DNA from 2 places in the Bradyrhizobium septentrionale genome. Region 1 is predicted to be linked to the other one. Evidence: riboswitches for the same ligand, from Rfam matches in the RefSeq annotation. Region 1 holds a riboswitch; the other holds the start of a gene.
The links. Region 1 has a riboswitch for glycine ahead of gcvT (glycine cleavage system aminomethyltransferase GcvT). Riboswitches for the same ligand answer to the same signal wherever they lie in the genome.
Positions count from the first base shown of each region.

Region 2: linked by a shared signal. The riboswitch ahead of HAP48_RS45530 (D-amino acid dehydrogenase) and the one ahead of gcvT (glycine cleavage system aminomethyltransferase GcvT) in region 1 are both predicted to bind glycine.

Region 1 is NZ_CP088285.1:9,234,513-9,242,366, forward strand. Features, by position in the region: gene alaS (alanine--tRNA ligase) at 1-2,644, opposite strand, end outside; glycine riboswitch at 2,847-2,936, shown strand; gene gcvT (glycine cleavage system aminomethyltransferase GcvT) at 3,077-4,222, shown strand; gene gcvH (glycine cleavage system protein GcvH) at 4,239-4,604, shown strand; gene gcvP (aminomethyl-transferring glycine dehydrogenase) at 4,628-7,516, shown strand; gene HAP48_RS46455 (acyl-CoA thioesterase) at 7,705-7,854, shown strand, end outside.
Region 2 is NZ_CP088285.1:9,049,738-9,057,591, forward strand. Features, by position in the region: gene HAP48_RS45520 (ABC transporter substrate-binding protein) at 1-222, opposite strand, end outside; gene HAP48_RS45525 (M20/M25/M40 family metallo-hydrolase) at 488-1,618, shown strand; glycine riboswitch at 1,711-1,817, shown strand; glycine riboswitch at 1,821-1,936, shown strand; gene HAP48_RS45530 (D-amino acid dehydrogenase) at 2,002-3,309, shown strand; gene HAP48_RS45535 (ArgE/DapE family deacylase) at 3,545-4,843, shown strand; gene HAP48_RS45540 (ABC transporter permease) at 5,122-6,063, shown strand; gene HAP48_RS45545 (ABC transporter permease) at 6,067-6,954, shown strand; gene HAP48_RS45550 (ABC transporter ATP-binding protein) at 6,951-7,854, shown strand, end outside.

The DNA of each region.
Region 1 (7,854 bases):
ACAGCGCGGCATCGGCCTTGGCGCCGTCGGGGCCGCCCGCCTGCGCCATGTCGGGCCGGCCGCCGCCGCCCTTGCCGCCGAGCACCTCGGAGCCCTTGCGCACCAGCTCGACCGCGTTGAAGCGCGAGGTCAGATCGGCGGTGACCCCGACCACGATGCCGGCCTTGCCGTCCTCGGTGACGCCGACGATCGCGACCACGCCGGAGCCGATCTGCTTCTTGCCGTCGTCGACCAGGCTCTTGAGGTCCTTGGTCTCGACGCCCTCGACCGCGCGGGCGAGCAGCTTGACATTGCCGACCTCGCGCACGGCGGAGGCCGCGCCGTTCGACGACGCGCCGCCGCCGCCCATCGCGAGCTTCTTGCGGGCATCCGACAGGTCGCGCTCGAGCTTCTTGCGCTCCTCCATCAGGGCTGCGATGCGCGCCGGCACATCCTCGATCGTGGTGCGCAGCTCGGCCGCCGCGGTCTTGGCCAGCGCCATGGTGTCGTTGGCGTGCTTGCGCGCATGATGCCCGGTCAGCGCCTCGATGCGGCGAACGCCTGATGCCACCGCGCTCTCGCTGGTGACCGAGATCAGGCCGATGTCGCCGGTGCGGCGAACATGGGTGCCGCCGCAGAGCTCGACCGACCAGCCGAGCGCGTTCTGGCCGTGCTCGCGGGCACTCCTGCCCATCGAGACGACGCGGACTTCATCGCCGTATTTCTCGCCGAACAGCGCGCGCGCACCGGCTTCGCGGGCGTCGTCGACACCCATGACCCGCGTCGTCACCTCGTCATTCTCCAGCACCACGTCGTTGGCGATGTCCTCGACCCGGGCGAGTTCTTCCGGAGTGATCGGCTTCGGATGCACGAAATCGAAGCGCAGGCGATCGGGCGCAACCAGCGAGCCGCGCTGGGCGATGTGATCGCCGAGCACCTGGCGCAGCGCCTCATGCAACAGATGGGTCGCCGAGTGGTTAGCGCGGATCGACGAACGCCTGGCGTGGTCGACCTCGAGCTGCAGCGCGGTGCCGACATTCAACGTGCCCTGCTCCACCGCGCCGACATGCACGAACAGATCGCCGGCCTTCTTCTGCATGTCGGTGACGCGGAATTTGACGCCTTCGCCAGTGAGGATGCCGACGTCGCCGACCTGACCACCGGATTCGGCATAGAACGGCGTCTGGTTCAGCACGATCGCACCGGTCTCGCCGGCCTTGAGGCTGTCGACCTCGGCGCCGTCCTTGACCAGCGCCGTCACCACGCCTTCCGCGCTCTCGGTCTCATAGCCGAGGAATTCGGTCGCACCGAGCTTCTCGCGCAGCGGGAACCAGATGTTTTCGGTCGCCGCCTCGCCCGAACCGGCCCAGGAGGCGCGCGCCTTCTCGCGCTGACGGTTCATCGCATCCGTGAACGACGCTTGATCGACGCTGATGCCGCGCGACTTCAGCGCGTCCTGCGTCAGGTCCAGCGGGAAGCCGTAAGTGTCGTACAGCGTGAACGCGGTGTCGCCGTCGAACATGTCGCCCTTCTTGAGGCCGGCGCTCTTCTCATCGAGGATCGACAGGCCACGCACCAGCGTCTTGCGGAAGCGCGTCTCTTCCAGCCGCAGCGTCTCCTCGATCAGCTTCTCCGCACGCACCAGGTCCGGATAGGCCTGGCCCATCTCGCGGACCAGCGCCCAGACCAGGCGATGCATCAGCGGCTCGCTCGCACCCAGAAGCTGCGCGTGGCGCATCGCGCGGCGCATGATCCTGCGCAGCACATAGCCGCGGCCCTCGTTCGACGGCAGCACACCGTCGGCAATCAGGAACGCCGACGAGCGCAGATGGTCCGCGATCACCCGGTACGACGCGACGTTCTGCGCGTTCGGCCCATGGCCGAGCGCCGACGCGGCCGCATCGATCAAATGGCGGAACAGATCGGTCTCGAACACGCTCTCGACGCCCTGCAGGATGGCGGCCATGCGCTCCAGCCCCATGCCGGTGTCGATCGAGGGACGCGGCAGCGCCACGCGCTCCTCCTTCGTCACCTGCTCGTACTGCATGAACACCAGGTTCCAGAATTCGAGGAAGCGATCGCCATCCTCCTCCGGGCTGCCCGGAGGTCCGCCCCAGATGTGTTCGCCGCGATCGATGAAGATCTCGGAGCACGGCCCGCACGGGCCGGTGTCGCCCATCGCCCAGAAATTGTCCGAAGTCGGGATGCGGATGATGCGGTCGTCGGAGAAGCCCGCGATCTTCTTCCAGTAGCCGGCCGCCTCGTCGTCGGTGTGGTAGACGGTGACCAGCAGCTTGTCCTTCTTCAGCCCGAAATCCTTGGTGATCAGATTCCAGGCGAGCTCGATCGCGCGCTCCTTGAAGTAGTCGCCGAACGAGAAATTGCCGAGCATCTCGAAGAAGGTGAGATGGCGCGCGGTGTAGCCGACATTGTCGAGGTCGTTATGCTTGCCGCCGGCGCGCACGCACTTCTGCGACGTCGTGGCGCGCTGATAGGCGCGCTTCTCGACGCCGGTGAAGACGTTCTTGAACTGCACCATGCCGGCATTGGTGAACATCAAGGTCGGGTCGTTGCGCGGCACCAGCGGCGACGACGCCACGATCTCGTGGCCGTTCTCCTTGAAGAAGTTCAGAAATGTCGACCTGATGTCGTTGACGCTGCTCATGTTCATCCAATCGGAAAAAGGGGCCGGCCAGCCGCAAAAAGGCGTCATTTTCCGGCCGAACGCTTTTAGACAAGGCCAGCTGCGGTGTCCAGAAACTGTGCAGGCGGATCATGGGCTTGCCGCGGCAGCACAAAGCCCATTGGATAGCAGCGAGAGCTGCGTTGACAGTCTTGGTGGCGCCGTGTTTTCTACCTACCTATAGCTAAGTCACGTCGGGAGAGACCGGCCTTGCGCCGGCGCCGAAGGAGCAACCGCCCCGGAAACTCTCAGGCAAAAGGACCGCGTGACGTCTGACATCTGGAAAGAGGCGCTGGGGTCATCCCCGATGCGTCCGCCGACGGGATAATACTCTCAGGCACAGCGACAGATGGGGCTTTCTGCAGGTTTCTCAAGGGGAAATAGGTCCCCTGCGGGAACCGCGAGGGCCCTGTGATGCTTGCGCGCGAAACCTCCCCGCTGAAACAGACCCCGCTGCACGCGCTGCACCTGGCGCGCGGCGCCAAGATGGTGCCGTTCGCCGGCTATGACATGCCGGTGCAATACACCGCCGGCGTGCTCAAGGAGCACCTGCACACCCGCGGCAACGCCGGCCTGTTCGACGTGTCCCACATGGGCCAGCTGGTGCTGAAGGCCAAATCCGGCAATGTCGCTGACGCGGCGCTCGCGCTGGAAAAACTGGTGCCGCAGGACATTGTCGGCATCGCGCCGGGACGGCAGCGCTACGCCCAATTCACCAATGACGACGGCGGGCTGCTCGACGATTTGATGGTCGCGAATTTCGGCGATCATTTGTTCCTGGTGGTCAACGCCGCCTGCAAGGCCGAGGACGAGGCGCATCTGCGTGCGCATCTCTCCGACGCCTGCGAAATCGTGTCGCTGGCCGACCGCGCGCTGATCGCGCTGCAGGGGCCGAAAGCCGAATCGGCGCTGGCCAAACTTTGTGCAGATGTCAGTGCGATGAAATTCATGGACGCCGGTCCGCGCCGCGTCGCCGACATCGACTGTTTCGTCTCGCGCTCCGGCTACACCGGCGAGGACGGTTTCGAGATCTCGGTGCCGGCGGACAAGGCCGAAACCCTTGTCACCGCACTGCTGGACAATCCCGACGTGCTGCCGATCGGGCTCGGCGCGCGGGACAGCCTGCGGCTCGAAGCTGGGCTTTGCCTCTATGGCCATGATATCGACACCACGACGACGCCGATCGAAGGCGCGCTGGAATGGTCGGTGCAGAAGGTCCGCCGCAGCGGCGGCGCCCGCGCCGGCGGTTTTCCGGGCGCCGACAAGATCCTCGCCCAATTCGCGCAAGGCGCCTCCCGCCGCCGCGTCGGCCTGAAGCCTGACGGCCGCGCGCCTGTGCGCGAAGGCGCCGCCCTGTTTGCCGATCCAACCTCGACCGAGCAGATCGGCAAGGTGACGTCGGGCGGCTTCGGCCCGAGCCTCAATGCGCCGGTTGCGATGGGCTATCTGCCGATTTCGCTTTCCGCGCTCGACACCACCGTTTTCGCCGAAGTGCGCGGCCAGCGGCTGCCGCTGAAAGTCGCCGCCACGCCCTTCGTTCCCAATACCTACAAACGCTAAACGCCAGAGGATCTCCATGACGACGCTGTACACGTCCGACCACGAATGGCTCCGCATCGAGGGCGACGTCGCCACGATCGGGATCACCGACTACGCGCAATCGCAGCTCGGCGACGTCGTGTTCGTCGAACTGCCCAAGGTCGGCCGCAGCCTGAAGAAGGCTGAGGCCGCCGCCGTCGTCGAATCCGTCAAGGCCGCCTCCGACGTCTACGCGCCGATCACCGGCGAGGTAATCGAGGTCAACGAAGAGCTCGCTGCCGAGCCCGCGCTGGTCAATTCGGACGCCGGCGGCAAGGCCTGGTTCTTCAAGCTGAAGATTGCAGACAACAGCGAACTCGGCGGCCTGATGGATGAGGCCGCCTACGCCGCCCACACCGCCTAAAGGATCAGCCCAAGGATCAAGCCATGAACGCGCCCTTCAAGCCGATCAACGAAGCCGCCACCGATTTCGTCCGCCGCCACATCGGACCGTCGCCGCGCGACATCAACGCGATGCTGGAGACGGTAGGCGCCGCGAGCCTGCAGGCGCTGATGAACGAGACGCTGCCGGCGTCGATCCGCCAGAAGGCGCCGCTCGACCTCGGCCGCGCGCTGAGCGAGACCGAGGCGCTTTCGCATATGAGCGAGCTCGCCGCGCAGAATCAGGTGTTCACCTCGCTGATCGGCCAGGGCTATTCCGGCACCATCCTGCCGGCGGTGATCCAGCGCAACATCCTGGAAAACCCGGCCTGGTATACCGCCTATACGCCGTACCAGCCCGAGATCAGCCAGGGCCGGCTCGAAGCCCTGTTCAACTTCCAGACCATGGTCTGCGACCTCACCGGCCTCGACGTCGCCAACGCCTCGCTGCTCGACGAGGCGACCGCGGCGGCGGAAGCGATGGCGCTCGCCGAGCGCCACTCGCAGGTCAAGGCCAAGGTGTTCTTCGTCGACAAGGAGGTCCATCCGCAGACGCTTGCGGTGATGCGCACGCGCGCAGCGCCCTTGGGCTGGGCGCTGGTCGTTGGCGATCCCCTGACCGAACTCGACAAGGCCGACGTACTTGGCGCGCTGCTGCAATATCCGGGCACATCGGGCGCGGTGCGCGACCTCAAGCCCGCGATCGCATCGTTGCGCGCCAAGGGCGCGCTTGCGATCGTGGCGGCCGACCTGCTGTCGCTCACGCTGCTCACCTCGCCCGGCGAGCTCGGCGCCGACATCGCAATCGGCTCGGCGCAGCGGTTCGGCGTGCCGATGGGTTATGGCGGGCCGCACGCCGCCTACATGGCGGTGCGCGACACGCTGAAGCGCTCGCTGCCCGGCCGCATCGTCGGCCTCTCGGTGGATTCGCGCGGCGCGCCCGCCTATCGGCTGGCGCTGCAAACCCGCGAGCAGCATATCCGCCGCGAGAAGGCGACCTCGAACATCTGCACTGCGCAGGTGCTGCTCGCCGTGATCGCCTCGATGTATGCGGTGTATCACGGCCCCGAGGGCCTGACCCACATCGCACGCAGCGTGCATCGCCGCGCCACCGTGCTTGCCGCAGGCCTGCGCAAGCTCGGCTTTGCACCTGTGAGCGAAGCGTTCGTCGACACCGTGACCGTCGAGGCTGGCGCAAAGCAGATCGAGATTGTCTCCCGCGCGCTGGCGGAGCGGATCAATCTGCGAATCGGCGCGACCACGCTCGGCATCGCGCTTGACGAGACCACGACGCCGGAGACCGTCGAGGCGGTATGGCGCGTGTTCGGCGGCAAGCTCAGCTATGCCGAGATCGAGGCGGCCGCGCGCGAGGCGCTGCCGAAGGAGCTGCGGCGCACCAGCGCCTTCCTCACCAACCCGGTGTTCAACACGCACCGCTCGGAGACCGAACTGCTGCGCTACATGCGCAAGCTCAGTGATCGCGACCTGGCGCTCGACCGCGCCATGATCCCGCTCGGCTCCTGCACCATGAAGCTCAACGCCACCACCGAGATGATCCCGCTGACCTGGCCGGCGTTCGGCAATCTGCATCCGTTCGCGCCTGCCGATCAGGCCGAGGGCTATCACGCGCTGTTCCAGCGGCTGGAGGCGTGGCTCTGCGACATCACCGGCTATGACGCGGTCTCGCTGCAGCCGAACTCCGGCGCGCAGGGCGAATATGCCGGGCTTCTCGCCATCCGCGGCTATCATCTCGCGCGCGGCGAGCCGCACCGCAAGGTGTGCCTGATCCCCTCCTCCGCCCACGGCACCAATCCGGCCTCGGCCGCGATGGTCGGCATGGACGTCGTGGTGGTGGCCTGCGATGCGCGCGGCGACGTCGATGTCGAGGACCTTCGCGCCAAGGCGCAGAAGCATTCGGCCAATCTCGCTGCCGTCATGATCACCTATCCGTCGACCCACGGCGTGTTCGAGGAGCACATCAGCGAGATCTGCGACATCGTGCATGCGCATGGCGGACAGGTCTATCTCGACGGCGCCAACATGAACGCGCAGGTCGGGCTCTCCCGGCCCGGCGATTACGGCGCCGATGTCAGCCATCTCAATCTGCACAAGACCTTCTGCATCCCGCATGGCGGCGGCGGCCCCGGCATGGGCCCGATCGGCGTCAAGGCGCATCTTGCGCCCTATCTGCCAAGTCATCCTGAGAATCGCCATCCCGCAACTGACGGCACGGTTGCGCACGCCATCGGCCCGGTGTCGGCTGCGCCGTTCGGCTCGGCGTCGATCCTGACCATCTCCTACATCTACATCCTGATGATGGGCGGCGAAGGGCTGACGCGCGCCACGGAGATTGCGATCCTCAACGCGAACTACATCGCCGCGCGGCTGCAGCCCCACTTCCCGGTGCTGTATCGCAACGCCCGTGACCGCGTCGCGCATGAATGCATCGTCGACCCGCGGGCGCTGAAGACGACCAGCGGCGTCACCGTCGACGACATCGCCAAGCGGTTGATCGACTACGGCTTCCATGCGCCGACCATGAGCTTCCCGGTGGCGGGCACGCTGATGATCGAGCCGACGGAATCGGAATCGAAGTTCGAGATCGACCGCTTCTGCGACGCCATGATCGCGATCCGCAATGAAATCGCGGAGATCGAGAAGGGCCGCTGGAAGGTCGAGGCGTCGCCGCTGCGCCACGCGCCGCACACCGTCCATGACATCGCCGACGATGCCTGGAACCGGGCCTACACCCGCACCGAGGGCTGCTTCCCCGCGGGCGTGTCACGTTCCGACAAATACTGGAGCCCGGTCGGCCGCGTCGACAACGTCTATGGCGATCGCAATCTGGTGTGCTCGTGTCCGCCGGTGGAAGATTACGCGCAGGCGGCGGAGTAGCGCTATTGTAGCAACCATTAAACATTCCAATGGGCGCAATTGGGTCGTCCGATCGCGGTTGATGCTGACGCCGTGCTCGCGGCCATCAAGGCATGGCCTGTTGAGGATGAGGATATGGTGACATTTGAGCGAGCCCGGCGAGACTGCGGGGCGAGTGACGGCCCCGCAATGCCGCGGCAGGAGGATTCATGCGCGAGGAATTCTGGTTTCATTTCCCGTTTCGCGTCCGCTATTCCGAGGTCGACGCGCAGGCCGTGGTGTTCAACGCCCACTATCTGACCTATTTCGACACGGCGATCACCGAATATTTTCGCGCGATGGGCTACGATTATCTCGGC
Region 2 (7,854 bases), 180 kb from region 1:
CAGCAGCGTGTCATAGATCATGTAGCCGTGATCGCGGGTGATGTAGGCGGTGGTCATGATCGGATCGATGACGCGCAGATCCGAGTGCATCACCGCGGTGATGGTCTTGCCCGCAGCCATCGCCTGCGGTGCAAATGACAATTCCTGCGGCGCGAACGACAGTGCAAGCGCCGTCAACGCAGCCGCGAGCGTGCGGTGCTTCCAACGCGAGATAGGGAACATGCAATCTCTCCTGACGTGAAACTGGTCAAAGCCGGCTTATTCGTTATGCATGAGGTTCGTTATTTAGGCGAACTAACATGCTGTATGGCTTGTGAAATCGAGACTTGCACCAAGCGCAATGCGCGTCAATCGGTTTCGGGCGAGATCGGACGTACACAAACGAATGAGGCCGCGCGCCAGATTTTGGCTTTACAAATTCGTCGGCTGAGATTTTCGTAACGCGCGCGCGATGCCGGCGCGATCAAAACAACAAGAGAGAAAAACGATGAACCCAGCCAATCTTCCCTTTGATTCCGAAGCGATGTTGCAGGGCCTGCGCGGCTGGGTGGAATGCGAGAGCCCGACCTGGGATTCGGCGGCAGTCGAACGCATGCTCGACCTTGCCGCGCGCGAGATGGCGATCATGGGTGCGACGATCGAGCGCATCGCGGGACGCCAGGGCTTTGCCGGCTGCGTCCGCGCCCGTTTTCCTCATCCGAAGCGAGGCCAGCCCGGCATCCTGATATCAGGTCATCTGGACACCGTGCACCCGGTCGGCACCATCGAGAAGCTGAAGTGGCGGCGCGAAGGCAACAAATGTTTCGGGCCCGGCATCTTCGACATGAAGGGCGGCAACTACCTGTCGGTCGAGGCGATCAGACAATTGGCGCGCGCCGCCTTCACGACGCCGCTGCCGATCACGGTGCTGTTCACACCCGATGAAGAGGTCGGCACGCCGTCGACGCGCGACATCATCGAGGCAGAAGCCGCGCGCAACAAATACGTGCTAGTGCCGGAGCCCGGCCGTCCGAATAACGGCGTCGTCACCGGCCGCTACGCGATCGCGCGCTTCAATCTGGAAGCAACAGGCAAGCCGAGCCATGCCGGCGCGACGTTGTCTTCGGGTCGCTCCGCGATCCGCGAGATGGCGCGGCAGATCATCGCCATCGACGGCATGACCACCGAGGACTGCACGTTCTCGGTCGGCGTCGTGCATGGCGGCCAATGGGTCAATTGCGTTGCGACGACCTGCACCGGTGAAGCGCTCAGCATGGCCAAGCGCCAGGCCGATCTCGATCGCGGCGTCGAGCGCATGCTGGCGCTGTCCGGCACCGCCAACGACGTGACCTTCAACGTGACGCGCGGCGTCACCCGCCCGGTGTGGGAGCCGGATGCCGGCACCATGGCGCTCTATGAAAAGGCAAAGGGCCTCGCGGCGGCGATGGGCCTCGATCTGCCGCATGGCAGCGCCGGCGGCGGCTCGGACGGCAACTTCACCGGTGCGATGGGCATCCCCACGCTCGACGGCCTCGGCGTTCGCGGCGCCGACGCGCATACGCTCAACGAACATATCGAGGTCGACAGCCTCGCCGAGCGCGGCCGCCTGATGGCGGCGCTGCTGGCGACGCTGGACTGACATCGATTTGCACTGCACAACACGTTGGCACTGCCGGATCGAAATTTAGCCTTGTCCAATTTTCAGGCTTCGCCTACGGTCCGGCCGTCCAACACGACGATGCGGGAGAGATCGAAGCGACAACATGCGTGTTGTTGGCTTCGGCGCCGACGGAGCAACCGCCCCGGAAACTCTCAGGCAGAAGGACTGTATCGTCAGGACGATCTGGAGAGAGACGGACATGGCCGCACATCAAGGGCCGTGACGTCCACCGAAGGGGATAGTTCGCTATTGGGCTCCGACCCGATGCGGATCAAGCTCTCAGGTACCGTGACAGATGGGGCGCCGACGCCGGTTTCACCGGTGGTTCGGCGACTCTAACCCACGGGAGCCTGAAGACCATCATGCCTCACATTGCGATCATTGGCGCCGGCATCACCGGCGTGACGACGGCCTATGCCCTGCTCGAACGCGGCTACCGGGTGACTGTCCTCGACAGGCATCGCTACGCCGCGATGGAAACCTCGTTCGCCAATGGCGGACAACTCTCCGCCAGCAACGCGGAAGTCTGGAACAGCGCCGCAACCATCCTCAAGGGTCTGCGCTGGATGCTCAGGAGCGATGCGCCGCTCTTGATGAACCCGAAGCCGAGCTGGCACAAGTATTCCTGGATCAGTGAGTTCGTCGGCAACATCGGCCGCTATCGCAGCAACACCATCGAGACCACGCGGCTCGCCATTGAGGCGCGCAAGCATCTGTTCTCGATCGCACAGCGCGAGAACATCGCCTTCGATCTCGAACGCCGCGGCATCCTGCACGTCTATCACGACAAGGCCGCCTTCGAAGCGGGCCTGCGGGTCAACACGCTGCTGCAGCAAGGCGGGCTCGACCGCCGGCCGGTGACCGCTGACGAAATCCGCAGCCTCGAGCCCGCGCTGCAGACGGCCTGCTATGGCGGCTTCTTCACGCCGTCGGACGCGACCGGCGATATCCACAAGTTCACCCGCGGGCTTGCCGACGCCTGCATCCGCCGCGGCGCAGCCTTCATCCACGAAGCCGATGTCGATGCGATCGCGCGCGGCGACGATGGCTTCCGTGTCAGTTGGAACGCTGCCGCTTCGCATGATGCCGACTTCGCGACGCGACATGAGTTGCAGGCCGACGGGATCGTGATTTGCGCCGGCGTCGCGAGCCGCCACTTCGCTGGCATGCTCAACGACCGCGTCAATGTCTATCCGGTGAAGGGTTATTCGATCACGGTGCAGCTCGATGCGCCGCAAAGCCGCGACGCTGCGCCGACCGTAAGCCTGCTCGATGAAGCTGCGAAAATCGTCACCAGCCGGCTCGGCGCCGACCGCTTCCGCGTCGCCGGCACCGCCGAGTTCAACGGCTTCAACCGCGACATTCGCGCCGACCGGATCCAGCCGCTGGTGGACTGGGTGCGACATCATTTCCCAGGGATCGACACGTCGGCGATCGTGCCGTGGGCGGGCCTGCGCCCGATGATGCCGAACATGATGCCGGTGGTTCGCGCCGGACGGATTCCGGGCGTGTTCTACAATACGGGCCACGGTCATCTCGGCTGGACGCTCTCGGCCGCGACGGCGCAGATGGTAGCAGGGGCGATCGATGATTGGAGCGACCTCGACACGCCTTCAATGGTGCCGTCGCAGGTCGATACGACCGAGACCACCCACGCAGCTTTCCCCTAATTATCCGGCCGGAGAGGAAGAATATGAGCGTATTTGCGTGTGGCCAAGTCGGAATTCGCCGAGAAACGCCGCGTGACTAGGACTAGCGTCACAACGGGGAAAAGCGCTTCATCTCGGGAGGGGACAATGCGCATTGGGGTGGCGGGCACGCATGACATTGCGCCGACTTCGTGCGCCGTCTTTCCAAGACAGTCAATGCTCAGGCTTCTGCGCCGGGCTCCACGAAAGGCGCGACATGACAACTGAGACGTTGACCAAGCCGGATCAGATTGCCGCAGAGCTGTGCGCGGCCGTCGATCGAAACTTCGACGATCAGATCGCGTTCCTGTCGCGCATGGTGCAGTTCCGCAGCTTGCGCGGACAGGAAGCGCCGCAACAAGTTTGGCTGGCCGAGCAGTTCGCAAAGCGCGGCTACGACGTCGATGTGTTCAGCCTTGCGGACGTCAACCTGATGAGCCATCCGAAGGCTGCGCCAATGGACGGCATCGATCTTGCCGGATCGCAGCAGGTTGTTGCGACGAAGAACAGCAAAGGCAGCGGGCGCAGCCTGATCTTGCAAGGTCATATCGACGTGGTGCCGGAGGGGCCCGCTGACCTTTGGGACCAGCCGCCGTTCGCAGGCGCCGTGCACGACGGCTGGATGTTCGGGCGTGGCGCGCAGGACATGAAGGCCGGTGTCTCGGCAATGATCTTCGCGCTCGATGCTATCCGCGACGCCGGATATGCCCCGGGCGGGCGCGTCCATCTGCAGACCGTGACCGAGGAAGAGAGCACCGGCAACGGCGCATTGTCCACTCTGATGCGCGGCTATCGCGCCGACGCCTGCCTCATTCCCGAACCGACCGGACACACGCTGACGCGCGCCCAGGTCGGCGCCATCTGGTTTCGCCTGCGCGTGCGCGGCACGCCGGTGCATGTCGCCTATTCCGAGGCCGGTACGAGCGCCATCCTGTCGGCGATGCATCTGGTGCGCGCGTTCCAGAATTACACCAAAACGCTCAATGCCCGAGCGCTCGACAACAGCTGGTTCCGCAGCGTCAAGAATCCGATCAAGTTCAACGTCGGGATCATCAAAGGCGGCGACTGGGCCAGTTCGACCGCGGCCTGGTGCGAGCTGGATTGCCGGCTCGGTCTCCTGCCGGGCGAGACACCGCGAGAGGCGATGCGTGGCATCGAAGAATGCCTGACTGAGGCGCACAAGGCCGACGACTTCCTGTCCGACAATCCGGCTGAGCTCGTGTGGAGTGGTTTTCAGGCAGACCCGGCGGTGTGCGAGCCCGGCAGCGAAGCGGAAGCAGCTCTGTCTGCCGCCCATCACTCCGTGTTCCAGGCTCCAATGCAGGAGCGCCTATCCACGGCCGTCAACGACACCCGCTACTATCGTGTCGACTACGGCATCCCTGCCCTTTGCTATGGTCCTTACGGCATCGGCCCGCATGCGTTCAACGAACGCGTCGAGCTCGACAGCCTTCGCAAGACAACGCAGAGCATCGCATTGTTCGTCGCCAACTGGTGCGGCGTGATGAGAGTGTGAATCGACCTGTCGTTTCAGGTCGGTGGCGCATGACGAAATGTGCAATTCGAAATAGCAGCTTCGGATAGAGCAGCTTCAGACCAAGGGAGGCTTTCAACGGGCTGAACCGCACCTTGATATAGCGTCGCCATTGGCACAGTATTTGCCTGCAAATTCATCACTTTCGCGCTAGCCTTGAGAGAAGATGCAGAAGCGCATGAGACACATCACGGGGACACCATGACTATGATGCGGCCCAGCCTTCGCTTCGCACCATCGGATGGGAGGAGATGGCAACGATGATCGGCTATCTCATCCGCCGCATCCTCGCCGCCGTTCCCGTGATGGGCGTGGTGGCCCTGTTCGTGTTCCTGTTGCTGCGGCTGACGCCGGGCGATCCCGCCGCAATTCTCGCCGGCGACAATGCGACGCCGGAACAACTCGAACGCATCAGGACCTCGCTTGGTCTCAACGAGCCGATCTACATCCAGTTCTACACCTGGGTCGCCAAGCTGCTGCACGGCGACCTCGGCGTCTCCCTGATCTCGAACAAGCCGATCCTCGAGATGATCGGCCCGCGCCTCGAGCCCTCGATCTCGGTCGCGCTCGCCACCATCATCCTCTCGATCCTGGTCGCGGTGCCGCTCGGCGTGATCGCGGCGTGGAAGCACGGCACATGGATCGATCGCTTCGTGATGGGGCTTTCGGTGCTCGGCTTCTCGGTGCCGGTGTTCGTGATCGGCTATGTGCTGATCCAGATCTTTGCGATCGATCTGCGCTGGGTGCCGGTGCAGGGCTTCAAGAGCATCTCGGCCGGCTTCGGTCCGTTCTTCCAGCGCATCATCCTGCCGACCTGTACGCTCTCCTTCATCTATGTCGCCTTGATCGCGCGCATGACGCGGGCTTCGATGCTCGATGTTCTGGGTGAGGATTACGTGCGCACGGCACGCGCCAAGGGCATCGGCGAGACCGGCGTGCTGCTGCGCCATGCGCTGCGCAACGCCGCGGTTCCGGTCATCACCGTGATCGGTTCCGGATTCGCACTCCTGATCTCCGGTGTCGTCGTCACCGAGAGTGTGTTCAACCTGCCCGGCATCGGCCGCCTCACCGTCGATGCGGTGCTGGCGCGCGATTATCCGGTGATCCAGGCGATGATCCTTCTGACGTCGGGTATCTATGTCGCGGTCAATCTGTTGATCGACCTCGCCTACACCCTGCTCGATCCTCGTATCCGGTACTGAGCAATGGCGATCGAAACCCTTCCCGAATCCTCTATCCCCGTCACCCGGCCGTTCCGCGTCAAGCTCGGCTTCCTCACCTCGACGCCGATCATCGCGGTTGCGACGATCTGTCTCGCCCTCATCATCCTGATGGCGATCTTTGCGCCGCTGCTCGCGCCGCACGATCCGCTGCTGCTGACGCCGTCGCAGCGGCTGAAGCCGTCGAGCGCGCAATACCTGCTCGGCACCGACGCCTATGGACGCGACCTGTTGTCGCGCGTCATCTACGGCGCACGGATCTCGCTGGTGATCGGGCTCGGCGCCGCCGTCTGCTCGATCGCTATCGGGCTGCTGATCGGCCTCGTCGCCGGCTTCTTCCGCTGGGTCGACGCGGTGTTGATGCGCGTGATGGACGGCTTGATGGCGATCCCCGCCATCCTGCTCGCAATCGCCGTGGTGTCGCTGTCGGGCGCCAGCATCTGGACCGTGATGGTCGCGATCACCATCCCCGAGATCCCGCGCGTGGCGCGGCTGGTGCGCTCGGTGGTGCTGACCGCACGCGAGGAGCCCTATGTCGAGGCTGCGATCTCGCTCGGCTCCAGCCTGCCCAAGATCATGTGGCGGCATTTGATGCCGAACACGATCGCGCCGCTGATCGTGCAAGGCACCTATGTCTGCGCATCCGCGATCCTGACCGAGGCGATCCTGTCGTTCCTCGGCGCCGGCATCTCGCCGGAAACGCCGACCTGGGGCAACATCATGGCCGAGGGCCGCGCCTACTTCCAGGTCAAGCCGTCGCTGATCTTCTGGCCGGGGCTGCTGCTTTCGATCGCCATTCTCAGCATCAATCTGATCGGCGACGCCGCCCGCGACGCGCTCGATCCCCGCATGAAACAGCGTGAGGGCAAGTGACCGCAACCAGCTCGACCAACGTCGTCCTCGACATCAACAATCTCGTCGTCGGCCTCGGCCGCAAGCAGGATGCGCACCGCATCATCGACGACCTCTCGCTGCAGGTGCACGAAGGCGAGACGCTCTGCCTGGTCGGCGAAAGCGGCTCGGGCAAGTCGGTGACCTCCTTGACCGTGATGGGCCTACTGCAGAAGGGCACGCTGGTGCCGTCCGGCGGCAGCGTCAAACTGGTTGGCGAGGAGCTGCTCACCGCCAGCGACCGGCGGCTGCGCCAGCTTCGCGCCACGCGGATGGCGATGATCTTCCAGGAGCCGATGACCGCGCTCAACCCGGTGGTGCCGGTCGGGCGCCAGATCGACGAGGTGCTGCGCGCCCATACCGATCTCGACGCCCGCGCGCGGCGCCAGAAGATCCTGGCAATGATGGAGCATGTGCGGCTGCCGGACGTGGAGCGTATCTTCTCGTCCTACCCGCACCGCCTGTCCGGCGGACAGCGCCAGCGCATCATGATCGCGATGGCGCTGGTGCTGGAGCCGAAGCTCCTGATCGCCGACGAGCCGACCACCGCGCTCGACGTCACCACCCAGAAGCAGATCCTCACCCTGATCCGCGACCTGCAGCGCGATCACGGCACCGCGGTGCTGTTCATCACTCACGACATGGGCGTGGTCGCCGAGATCGCCGATCGCGTCTCGGTGATGCGGCACGGCCGGCTGGTCGAGACCGGCCCGCTGCAGGACGTGCTGCGCAATCCGACGATGGAGTACACCCGCAATCTCTTGTCCTCGGTGCCGAGCCTGGTGCCGCGCGCGCCACGCCCGGAGACGACCGAGCCGGTGGTGCTGGAGGCCAACGAGCTCAGCAAGGTCTACCGGGAGCGGTCGCTGTACGGCAAAGCCC